2 regions of the Brochothrix campestris genome follow, and region 1 is predicted to be linked to the other one. Evidence: a T-box and tRNA genes for the amino acid it is inferred to sense, from the RefSeq annotation. Region 1 holds a T-box; the other holds one or more tRNA genes.

The links. The T-box of region 1 lies ahead of ileS (isoleucine--tRNA ligase). A T-box ahead of a tRNA ligase gene usually reads a tRNA of that ligase, here a tRNA-Ile.
Region 2: it has a tRNA-Ile gene. The T-box ahead of ileS (isoleucine--tRNA ligase) is inferred to sense a tRNA for this amino acid. The anticodon was not compared.

What each region holds. Positions count from the first base shown of each region.
Region 1 covers NZ_CP175511.1:765,604-771,590, forward strand. Annotated here, with positions in the region: gene ACJYYY_RS03900 (YggS family pyridoxal phosphate-dependent enzyme) at 1-105, shown strand, start outside; gene ACJYYY_RS03905 (cell division protein SepF) at 118-594, shown strand; gene ACJYYY_RS03910 (YggT family protein) at 614-895, shown strand; gene ACJYYY_RS03915 (RNA-binding protein) at 956-1,723, shown strand; gene ACJYYY_RS03920 (DivIVA domain-containing protein) at 1,837-2,430, shown strand; T-box leader at 2,428-2,655, shown strand; gene ileS (isoleucine--tRNA ligase) at 2,706-5,486, shown strand; gene dapF (diaminopimelate epimerase) at 5,670-5,987, shown strand, end outside.
Region 2 covers NZ_CP175511.1:1,613,664-1,619,650, reverse strand. Annotated here, with positions in the region: tRNA gene ACJYYY_RS07945 (tRNA-Gly) at 1-46, shown strand, start outside; tRNA gene ACJYYY_RS07940 (tRNA-Ile) at 62-135, shown strand; tRNA gene ACJYYY_RS07935 (tRNA-Asn) at 142-214, shown strand; tRNA gene ACJYYY_RS07930 (tRNA-Ser) at 218-305, shown strand; tRNA gene ACJYYY_RS07925 (tRNA-Glu) at 319-390, shown strand; tRNA gene ACJYYY_RS07920 (tRNA-Thr) at 425-497, shown strand; tRNA gene ACJYYY_RS07915 (tRNA-Lys) at 568-640, shown strand; tRNA gene ACJYYY_RS07910 (tRNA-Gly) at 644-715, shown strand; tRNA gene ACJYYY_RS07905 (tRNA-Leu) at 740-825, shown strand; tRNA gene ACJYYY_RS07900 (tRNA-Arg) at 847-920, shown strand; tRNA gene ACJYYY_RS07895 (tRNA-Pro) at 929-1,002, shown strand; tRNA gene ACJYYY_RS07890 (tRNA-Ala) at 1,042-1,117, shown strand; tRNA gene ACJYYY_RS07885 (tRNA-Met) at 1,146-1,219, shown strand; tRNA gene ACJYYY_RS07880 (tRNA-Ile) at 1,238-1,311, shown strand; tRNA gene ACJYYY_RS07875 (tRNA-Ser) at 1,337-1,426, shown strand; tRNA gene ACJYYY_RS07870 (tRNA-Ser) at 1,467-1,556, shown strand; tRNA gene ACJYYY_RS07865 (tRNA-Ser) at 1,596-1,685, shown strand; tRNA gene ACJYYY_RS07860 (tRNA-Ser) at 1,726-1,815, shown strand; tRNA gene ACJYYY_RS07855 (tRNA-Met) at 1,841-1,914, shown strand; tRNA gene ACJYYY_RS07850 (tRNA-Asp) at 1,941-2,014, shown strand; tRNA gene ACJYYY_RS07845 (tRNA-Phe) at 2,025-2,097, shown strand; tRNA gene ACJYYY_RS07840 (tRNA-His) at 2,108-2,180, shown strand; tRNA gene ACJYYY_RS07835 (tRNA-Gly) at 2,189-2,259, shown strand; tRNA gene ACJYYY_RS07830 (tRNA-Ile) at 2,275-2,348, shown strand; tRNA gene ACJYYY_RS07825 (tRNA-Asn) at 2,355-2,427, shown strand; tRNA gene ACJYYY_RS07820 (tRNA-Ser) at 2,431-2,518, shown strand; tRNA gene ACJYYY_RS07815 (tRNA-Glu) at 2,532-2,603, shown strand; partial or broken gene ACJYYY_RS07810 (transposase) at 2,752-2,925, opposite strand; gene ACJYYY_RS07805 (1,4-dihydroxy-2-naphthoate polyprenyltransferase) at 3,491-4,411, opposite strand; gene ACJYYY_RS07800 (isochorismate synthase MenF) at 4,625-5,987, shown strand, end outside.

The sequences.
Region 1 (5,987 bases):
CCTTGCCTTGAAGCATCAATGGGAATGTCGAATGATTACCAGATTGCGTTGCAAGAAGGGGCCACGTTTGTAAGAGTTGGAACAGAACTTGTAACTGTCAATTAAGGAGGGATTGCAATGTCAATGTTGTCAAAGGTAAAAGACTTTTTCTACCTAGATGAGGAAGAAGAATTTCAATCGACGCAATCAGCAAAACAACAAACAGAAACAAAAGAACAGGTAAGTAACCGCAACACGCAGCCAAAGGCTAAACGTCAAGCTGTGCCTAAAGAGAAAAAAGCAGTCACTAAGAAAAATAATGTCGTTCGAATCGGTTCCGAGACAGAGACGACTAATGTAACATTACACGAACCACGCATTTATAGTGAGGTGCAAGCAATCGCAGACGACTTGTTAAACCGTCAAGTTGTGGTTGTAAACTTACAACGAATGGATAAAGAACAATCGCTACGAATGATTGATTTTTTAAGTGGAAATATATACGCAGTCAATGGTGAAATTAAACGTCTAGGAAATAATATTTTCTTATGCGCTCCGGAAAATATTAGCGTCGATGGTGCTATTTCGGAATACATTAATAACTATGATGCGTAAATAAAAAAGAGGTGACTAAGTGGTTTTATACACTATTTTCAATGTTTTAATAACGTTTTGCTCTGTATACTCATGGGCGATTTTAATTTACATCTTGCTTAGTTGGGTACCTAATGCGCAAGGCAGTAAATTTGGCCAACTGTTAGGACGCATCTGTGAGCCGTTTTTAGAACCGTTTAGAAAAATAATTCCTCCAATCGGTGGTGTGCTAGATATATCTGCGATTTTGGCCTTAATTGTGTTAAATCAGTTATTGCCTCGTGGCTTGCAATCGATTTATCAATTTTTAGTAACAATGTAATAACAGTAGAGGGAGGCAAACATCGCGTTTGCTTCTTTTTTTATAGAAAGGACGAATGTAATGGACGGTGTATATCAACATTTCAGACCAGAAGAACAGCCTTTTATCGATGCGGCATCGGGTTGGATAGTGCAGGCTGAAAATCAATACAGCCCATATTTGACCCCGTTTATTGATCCGCGACAAGCATTTATTTTACAGTCATTGATTAGCAAAAATAGTGAATTCATGCTCGTATCACTGTTGACACATGAACGGCAACGTTTTTTAATTAAGCCGGATTACTTTGAGGAGAACGAAGCAGACTATCAAATGTGTTTATTTTCCATCCGTTACCCATCGAAGTTTTCAAACTTGAGTCACCCAGAGATACTAGGGGCCTTAATGAACATCGGTATGAAGCGAGAGGTATTTGGTGATATTTTAAATGTCGGAAATGACTGGCAATTTGTCGTCGAAGAAGAGGTGGCCAATTATGTTCAACTTAACCTTACGAAAATAGGCAAGGTTAATATTCAGTTAGAACGGCTACCGTTTACAGGTGCACTAGCGATTCCAGATGATTTTGAGCATAAATTTGTGACGGTCAGCTCAATGCGGCTTGACAGTGTGGTTGCAACGGTGTTGAATATTTCCCGACAAAAAGTGAAAATAATGATTGAAGGAGGACTCGTCAAAGTCAATTGGCAAGTTGTGAAACAGGCCAACTTTGAATGCACTGAGAATGATATGTTGTCGGTGCGTAAACATGGTCGAATACAAGTGTTAGAACAAATCGGCAAGAGTAAAAAGGATAAATTAAAACTGAATGTGCGGATAAAAGGCTGAAAAAACGTTAATTATCCAAAAGATGTTGATTTATACTTGATTAGTCGGTACATTTTACTATATAGTAAGGTGTATAGAACATTAATTTGTTTACATACTTGGAGGTGGAATAAATGCCGTTATCACCATTAGATATTCACAATAAAGAATTCGGTAAAAAATTACGTGGCTATGATGAAGATGAGGTTAACGATTTTTTAGAACAAGTCATTAAAGATTATGAATTAGTCCTTAAAGAAAATAAAAAATTAACAAGCGATTTGCAAACAAGCAATGAGCAATTAGACCACTTTAAAACAATTGAATCGACATTGAATAAATCACTTGTGATTGCACAAGATTCAGCTGATGAAACACGCAGACAAGCACAGAAAGAAGCCGAATTGATTGTTGTTGAAGCAAAAGCCGATGCAGCAGAGCTTGTAAAAGAGGGCTTAAACAAAGCGCATCGTCTCTCGGTCGAAATTGAAGAGTTAAAACGTCAATCTAAAGTGTTCCGTGAGCGTTTACGCTTACTTGTAACGACACAACTTGACTTACTTGAACATGATGATTGGTCAAATTCACTCGAGTATGACATTGATGTTGAACAAAACATCACCGATAAATTTGTAGATGTTGCGGAGAAACAAAGCGTTGAAACACCAACAGAAACGACTCAATCTATTGAAGTGATTGAAGAGAACAAAGAAATTCCAGCAAAATAATAAGCGACGAATGGAACGTTAACTGTATCCGCCCTTTTCTAGCGATTTGACGAATGGTGAAAGGTCAAAAAGGGGTCACGGTTGAAAATCATCCATGAGCTGTTAAGCTGAATCAAGTAAGCTTAGCCGTAGCCACTGCGTTAAAGTGTTGAGAGAGTACATTTTTTAGTGAGGCAATTTGCCGTACTAATAAGGGTGGTATCGCGAGCGAGTCTCGTCCCTTTTAAGGGGATGGGACTCTTTTGTTTTACCGCTAATCTAAGGAGGAAATAAAGATGGAATACAAAAAAACGTTACTTATGCCTAAAACAGCCTTCCCGATGCGTGGCGGCTTACCAAACAAAGAACCAAAAATGCAAGCTGATTGGGAAGAAATGAACTTATATGAGCAAATCCAAGCTAAAAATGCGGATAAACCAACTTTTATTTTACATGATGGACCGCCATACGCAAACGGTGCGATTCACGTTGGACATGCGATGAATAAAATCATCAAAGATATGATTGTGCGTTACAAAGGAATGCGTGGCTTTTCATCACCTTATGTTCCAGGCTGGGATACACACGGTTTACCAATTGAACAACAATTAGCGAAAAAAGGCATTAAACGCAAAGAGATGTCACCGGTTGAATTCCGTCAACTGTGTGAAAAATATGCACGTGAACAAATCGATCTTCAACGTACAGGCTTTAAACGCTTAGGTGTTTCGGCTGAATGGGACAACCCATACATTACATTGGATCCGATTTTTGAGTCAAATGAAATTAAAGTATTTGGTGAGATGGCTGAAAAAGGCTACATTTACCGTGGTAAAAAACCAGTCTACTGGTCACCATCAAGTGAATCGGCCTTAGCCGAAGCCGAGATTGAGTACGCGGATGTTAAAAGTCCATCGTTATACATTGCTTTTAACGTAAAAGACGGCAAAGGCATTGTGGATAATGATGCAGAATTTGTTATTTGGACAACGACACCATGGACATTACCAGCAAACGTAGCAATCGCTGTTAATGCAACCTATAACTATATCGAAGTCGCTGTTGCTGACCGTAAGTTTATCGTGGCTGAAGGCTTATTAGAAGCCGTTTCTGAAAAACTAGAGTGGGAAGCACCGACTGTGCTCAAAACGTTCAAAGGGAGCGAGCTTGAGTACGTTACTGCAAGTCATCCGTTCTATGATCGCGAGTCACTTGTTATTTTGGGTGACCATGTAACGCTAGAAGCTGGTTCAGGTTGTGTTCATACAGCACCAGGACACGGGGAAGACGATTACTTTGCCTCATTAGCTTATAAATTAGAAGTTATTTCACCAGTGGATGGTCGCGGTATTTATACTGATGAAGCACCAGGATTTGAAGGTATCTATTATGATAAAGCGAATCCAATGATTACTGATTTATTAACCGAAAAAGGTCGTCTCTTGAAACTGGACTTCTTTTCACATAGTTACCCACATGACTGGCGTACGAAGAAACCTGTTATTTACCGTGCGACACCACAATGGTTTGCATCAATTGATGCGTTCCGCGAGAATATTCTTGATGCGATTGCAACGGTTGAATGGACACCAGCTTGGGGAGAACAACGTTTACACAACATGGTTCGTGACCGTGGCGATTGGGTTATTTCACGTCAACGTGCGTGGGGTGTACCGTTACCAATCTTTTATGGTGAAAATGGCGATGCAATTATTACGAAAGAAACAATTGCTCATCTTGTTGAATTAGTGCGTGAACATGGTTCAAACGTTTGGTTTGCCCGTGAAGCGAAAGATTTATTACCAGCAGGTTTTACACATCCATCAAGCCCGAACGGAACGTTTACAAAAGAGACTGATATTATGGACGTTTGGTTCGATTCAGGTTCATCTCACCAAGGTGTGCTTGAAGAACGTGATTACTTGAGCCGTCCAGCTGACTTGTATTTCGAAGGATCAGATCAATACCGTGGCTGGTTCAACTCGTCAATTACAACGAGTGTTGCCATCACAGGGAAATCACCTTATAAAGGTGTCTTAAGCCACGGGATGGTCTTAGATGGTAAAGGGCGTAAAATGAGTAAATCAATTGGTAATACAGTTGATCCTCAAAAAATCATGAACCAAATGGGTGCCGATATTTTACGTTTATGGGTATCCTCATCAGATTACCAAGCGGATGTGCGTATTTCAGATGATATTTTAAAACAAGTTTCAGATGTCTACCGTAAAATCCGTAATACTTTCCGTTTCTTATTAGGAAATGTATCAGACTTTAATCCAACAACAGATATGGTGGCGTATGACAAATTGTCAGAAGCTGATCAATACATGTTAACAACATATAACCGCCTAGCACATCAAATTGATGAAGCGTACAATAAATATGAGTTTTCAACTGTTTATCGTGCGGTTAACAACTTTGTAACGACTGACTTAAGTAACTTCTACCTCGACTTCGCCAAAGATGTTGTTTACATTGAAGCGGCAGCGAGTGAGGCTCGTCGTAGTATGCAAACAGTATTCTACACGATTGCGAAAGGTTTAACACAATTATTAGCACCGTTATTACCACATACGGCTGATGAAATTTGGTCTTATCTTGAGTTTGAAACAGCTAAGAGTGTTCACTTAACTGATTTTGAATTTGCGACTGAGACAGCAGAACAAACAGCCTTACTTGAAAAATGGACACAGTTCATGACTATCCGTGACGCTGTTCAAAAAGCATTAGAAGAAGCGCGTAATGCGAAATTAATCGGGAAATCATTGATGGCGAAAGTTTCAATCTATGCTGATCAAGCAACGGTTGACTTAATCAAGTCAATTAACAACGATGTGAAACAATTGTTAATCGTTAGTGACTTTGAGTTAATTGTGGGTAAAGATAACGCGCCAGCTGATGCGATTGCAACAGAAACAGTTGCTGTTGCTGTCACTGCTGCCGACGGTGACACATGTGAACGTTGCCGTGTCGTGAAAACAGACGTTGGCTCAAACGCTGCTCATCCAACCTTATGTGCTCACTGTGCTGACATTGTGACTGAACATTATGGCGACATTGACTTAGAAGCTTAAAAGTGAAAGCAACTGTTTAGAAGAAAAATGAAGTCTCTTTAGACTTTGTCTACAATTTGAACCGGTATTGACGTGTAACGTCGATACCGGTTTTTTTCTGTCTAAGAAGCCAATCATCGGTTTCAAAATAAAATGTGCTACAATAAAAATAAACGTTAATCAACAGAAAGAGGTTATGGCAGAATGAAAGTAACGGTCAAAAAAGTGCATGGTTCCGGGAACGATTTTTATATTATCGATGAAATGTTGTTAAGTGAAGCACTGCCAGAAGAAAAGCGTCGACAATTAGCATTGACCTTGTGTGATCGTCAGCAGTCCTTGGGCGGTGCAGATGGGGTTTTATATGTCTCTCCGAGTAAAACAGCGTTAGCACGTATGCGTGTTATTAATTCAGATGGTTCTGAGGCTTCGATGTGTGGTAACGGACTTCGCACAGTTGCTCGTTATTTGGCAGAAAAACATCAGCTAACTGATTTCACCGTCGAAACAATGAAGGCGATT
Region 2 (5,987 bases), 850 kb from region 1:
ACAGCCTTCCAAGCTGTTGTCGTCGGTTCGATCCCGATCACTCGCTTTAGCACAAAAAACAGGGCCTATAGCTCAGCTGGTTAGAGCGCACGCCTGATAAGCGTGAGGTCGATGGTTCGAGTCCATTTAGGCCCATTGTTATCCGCAATAGCTCAGTTGGTAGAGCACACGACTGTTAATCGTGTTGTCGTAGGTTCGAGCCCTACTTGCGGAGTTAGGGGAAATACTCAAGTGGCTGAAGAGGCGCCCCTGCTAAGGGTGTAGGTCGCGAAAGCGGCGCGAGGGTTCAAATCCCTCTTTCTCCGTTTCATTTTTTAAGGCCCGTTGGTCAAGCGGTTAAGACACCGCCCTTTCACGGCGGTATCACGGGTTCGAATCCCGTACGGGTCATTGCAACACTTGCATCAAATCAATACTTTTTTTAGCCGACTTAGCTCAGCTGGTAGAGCAACTGATTTGTAATCAGTAGGTCGCGGATTCGACTTCTGCAGTCGGCATACATTTTGAAAAAAATGATTGTCAAATCGACATTAAAATGTTATTATTAATCTTGTTGTTCAACAACAAGAGCCGTTAGCTCAGTTGGTAGAGCATCTGACTTTTAATCAGAGGGTCGCTGGTTCGAGCCCAGCACGGCTCATACGCGAAAGTAGTTCAGTGGTAGAACATCACCTTGCCAAGGTGGGGGTCGCGGGTTCGAATCCCGTCTTTCGCTTGTAAGTAGAATATACCCATATTAGCCGGGGTGGCGGAACTGGCAGACGCACAGGACTTAAAATCCTGCGGTGAGTGATCACCGTGCCGGTTCGATTCCGGCCCTCGGCATTGTAACACAATTTAAAATGAGCGCCCATAGCTCAACTGGATAGAGTACTTGACTACGAATCAAGCGGTTAGAGGTTCGACTCCTCTTGGGCGCATTACCAAACGGGAAGTAGCTCAGCTTGGTAGAGCACTTGGTTTGGGACCAAGGGGTCGCAGGTTCGAATCCTGTCTTCCCGATTGTATGAATTTACAATCGGAATATCATACCCAATTAATGGGGCCTTAGCTCAGCTGGGAGAGCGCCTGCCTTGCACGCAGGAGGTCAGCGGTTCGATCCCGCTAGGCTCCACCAACTTTTAAGTAACTCATTATAACAACATGGCGGTGTAGCTCAGCTGGCTAGAGCATTCGGTTCATACCCGAAAGGTCGTGGGTTCGACTCCCTCTGCCGCTATTATTATTTTGTAATGTAGGACCTTTAGCTCAGTTGGTTAGAGCAGACGGCTCATAACCGTCCGGTCGTAGGTTCGAGTCCTACAAGGTCCATTAACAAAATAACATTTATTATTTCGGAGGATTACCCAAGTCTGGCTGAAGGGAACGGTCTTGAAAACCGTCAGGCGAGTAAAATCGCGCGGGGGTTCGAATCCCTCATCCTCCTTAACTCACTTATGAGTAACAATTTAATAGCAACACATTTCGGAGGATTACCCAAGTCTGGCTGAAGGGAACGGTCTTGAAAACCGTCAGGCGAGTAAAATCGCGCGGGGGTTCGAATCCCTCATCCTCCTTAACTCTTATGAGTAACAATTTAATAACAACACAATTTCGGAGGATTACCCAAGTCTGGCTGAAGGGAACGGTCTTGAAAACCGTCAGGCGAGTAAAATCGCGCGGGGGTTCGAATCCCTCATCCTCCTTAACTCACTTATGAGTAACAATTTAATAGCAACACATTTCGGAGGATTACCCAAGTCTGGCTGAAGGGAACGGTCTTGAAAACCGTCAGGCGAGTAAAATCGCGCGGGGGTTCGAATCCCTCATCCTCCTTTTTATCATGTATCATTTATATTATCGCGGGATGGAGCAGTCTGGTAGCTCGTCGGGCTCATAACCCGAAGGTCGTTGGTTCAAATCCAGCTCCCGCAATTGCAAGAGATTGCAAACACGTTTTTGGTCTGGTAGTTCAGTTGGTTAGAATGCCTGCCTGTCACGCAGGAGGTCGCGGGTTCGAGTCCCGTCCAGACCGTTTTTTTTTTGGCTCAGTAGCTCAGTTGGTAGAGCAACGGATTGAAGCTCCGTGTGTCGGCAGTTCGACTCTGTCCTGAGCCATAGTATTATGGCGGTTGTGGTGAAGTGGTTAACACACCTGATTGTGGTTCAGGCATGCGTGGGTTCGATCCCCATCATCCGCCTTTGATATGCGAGTGTAGTTTAGTGGTAAAACTACAGCCTTCCAAGCTGTTGTCGTCGGTTCGATCCCGATCACTCGCTTTAGCACAAAAAACAGGGCCTATAGCTCAGCTGGTTAGAGCGCACGCCTGATAAGCGTGAGGTCGATGGTTCGAGTCCATTTAGGCCCATTGTTATCCGCAATAGCTCAGTTGGTAGAGCACACGACTGTTAATCGTGTTGTCGTAGGTTCGAGCCCTACTTGCGGAGTTAGGGGAAATACTCAAGTGGCTGAAGAGGCGCCCCTGCTAAGGGTGTAGGTCGCGAAAGCGGCGCGAGGGTTCAAATCCCTCTTTCTCCGTTTCATTTTTTAAGGCCCGTTGGTCAAGCGGTTAAGACACCGCCCTTTCACGGCGGTATCACGGGTTCGAATCCCGTACGGGTCATCTTTTAAAGCATTAGCTCGAGTAGCTGATGTTTTTTTGTTGAAATAATGGGCTCTATGTCAAATAGTGTTGGTGAGTAAACTTTCGCTTAAATTAAGAAGCTTTTTGGATTGTAGATTAAGTTCTACAATCCTTTTTTTGTATATGATTAATTAGTGATGCAGAGAAGAATGCGATTTCGAAAATTAGTGAAATTCTGATAACCAAAACTAACATGTTTGATAAGCTTAATCTTGTTATTGATGCCTTCTAAATGTCCATTTGAATAACGATAGATAAAACTATTAGTGATTGCGTCTGAATATTTACGTAACGTTCGTAGGTTTTTTAAAAATAGTGAGAAACAGCGCTATGTTTTTGATGAAGAAGTGCATTGTAAGCTTAAAAATTACGCTGGTCAAAGACAACTGTCAGTTGCTTTGAATGACTCATTCAAGTGAGTCAAGTAATTTATAATACCAGGAGAGGTCATCATCTATTTGAACAAAGGTGTATAGCGATACGCGACGTCTTAACATCATATGTGATGATGTTGAAATTTTTAGAAGTTCTGCCATAATGAGAGCAGCGCTCTGGTTTATAAGTGAGTGATTCGAAATAACAAATACCCTCAGTACCGTTCACTTTTTGACGAGAACACCAATTTTCAGTGGAGTTTATATTTACAGCTTTAATTCCTGTAGAAAATGCGATCGAATGAGTGGTATGAGACATATATAATTCCTCCTTTGGATTGGTTCAGCGACTTTATTTTAAAGGGAATTTATATATGTTTCTCTTTTTTTGCCTAAAAATAGTGTTAGCGACATATTTCGTCACCAACACTATAAATTATAGAACCCATCAAAAAAAGCCCCACTTCGGATAATCTTCGAAGTGGGAGAGCTTTAAAAGGCTAAACTAATTAATAAGGCTAAGGTCGTTAGCAATCCGTAATATTTAATCGCTTTTGAACAGTTCGCCATACCTGGAATCATTTTGATGACTTCTGTTTGACGCCAAAAGACGATGACAGAGATTGCAGCAGGAGGTATAGCGATTAGAGTTAACAATAAGAATGGTGTTAAATGAATCGTGAAGATGAGTGACCAAGTCCAACCAAAAGAAATTAACCAGAGAGCTGCATATAAGACAGTGCCCCAACGTTTCCCTAAGAGGATGGCCAGTGTTAAGCGACCGTTACGGGTATCTTCTTCAAGATCACGTAAACTATTGGCTAACAGCATATTACCAATCATTAAGATTAACGGCAATGAGAGATAAACAATCACCTGATTGATGAAATCGGTTTGAATAAAGAAACTAATGTAGGTAATAATACCACCCATGAAAAAGCCGGCCATCAATTCACCTAAAGGCGTATGAGCGATTGGCAGTGGCCCACCGGTATATAAAAAACCAACAATCATCGAAATAAGACCGATGAGGGCTAAATACCAACTAACAGTCACACATAAATACAGACCGAGTAGTAAGGCGATGATAAAACTTAAAAAGGCAAGGTTACGGATGAAGCTTGCTGACATTTTTTCGTTTGTAATAGCCCCACCATGCCCGACCTTATTTTCATCGTCGTGCCCACGTTTATAGTCGTAGTACTCATTAAACAAATTCGTACCTGTCTGAATTAAAAAGGCTGCAAAAAGCATTGCTAAAAATGGTAACACCTTAAATGTTGTATAGTGTAATGCTGCGGCGCTACCGACAAATACAGGAACATAACTCGAAGCCAACGTGTGTGGGCGTAAAAGTTTCCACCATTTATTTTGTGTTATACGAGCCAGTTTTGGTGTCTGACCTTGTTTCAAAAAAATCCTCTCCTTTTATCCAACGTTATTCAAATCTAACTATACCATATTAAAGTAGTCGAACAATAAGTAAAAGTATGATAGCACGCTATTTTTTGTTATAATTGTTGTGGCATAGTAAACATAAGCTTATTGAGAACAAGAACAGTTAGAAACTGAGGATAAGTAGGGCCACTAACATCAATAAGCCCATCTATTTAGGAGCGATATAAAATGAAATTAGTAAAGACAGTAACTGCTTTAATTGAAGAAGGAGTTGAGCGAGCAAAACAGAGCGACCAAGCCACCTTAATTAGTTGGGTGCAAACACAGTCGAACAATGACTTCAATACATTATTAACCAATTTATCACCTGGTGAAGATGCGTTTTATTGGCAAACACCTGATGATGAGTTACGCTTTTTAGGGTTGAAAAGTATCAAGGTCTTTGATACAACGACTGCTAGTATTCAGCGTGCATGGGATAACTTGAAAGCAAACGCGATTTTATATACAGATGGCTCAACACGTGATGGCGAACCGCTTATTTTTGGCGGCTTTAACTTTAATGCGGAGGTCCCAACAGATGGGACAATCTGGCAAAACTATGGCAGACAGCTGTTCATGTTGCCCGAAGTGATGTGGCGTAGTACAGTTGACCGCGATACAATCACTCTGAACTATTTAGTACAACCGCATCAAACAGTGGCAGAAGTCGAACGTGAACTGCGGTCGAAAATCGTGTTATCGGTAAAAAAACAGATTAATGAACACAATGCGATTGTGAGTGAAACGGATTTAATTACACCAGCCAATTGGACAATGATGATTCAAAAAAGCATCGATGCGATTAAGGCTACTAGTTTTACAAAAGTGGTGTTGTCGCGTCAAAAAGCAGTTGAACTTAAGCGAGACTTGCACAGTGGTCAGGTGATGGCAACGTTAATTAGCCAACAACCAAACTGCTATCGCTTTTTAATGCGTTATCAAGGAACTAGTTTTTTAGGTGCATCACCTGAACGTTTACTGTTTAAGGAAGCTGAAACGATTTATTCAGCAGGCGTAGCCGGTTCAATCGAAACCGGTTCAACAGACACCGAACGCAACCAATTAGCGCAAGTACTATTAGCCGATGCTAAAAACCGACATGAACATGCAATTGTTGTGAATATGATTACAGCTAAGCTAAAACCGTTATGTCATGATATGGTTTATCAAGAGACACCAGCCATCTTAAGCAACCGCGACATCCAACATTTATATACGCCGATTAAGGCACAATTAAATGCCGGGACATCATTTTTAAGCTTGGTCAAAAAAATGCATCCAACCCCTGCGTTAGGAGGGTTTCCTTCACAAAAAACGCTCGAGTGGATCGCCCAAGAAGAACCACAAATTCGAGGCTTTTTCGGAGCCCCGATTGGGTGGTACGATGCGAGTGAAAATGGCGAGTTTGCCGTTGGTATCCGTTCACTTGTGGCAGCTAACCAACAGGTTCGATTATTTGCTGGTTGTGGCATCGTGGCTGACTCAGAGCCGCAAACAGAATGGAATGAAACAGCCTTGAAGTTTCAACCGATGTTAAGATTATTAGGAG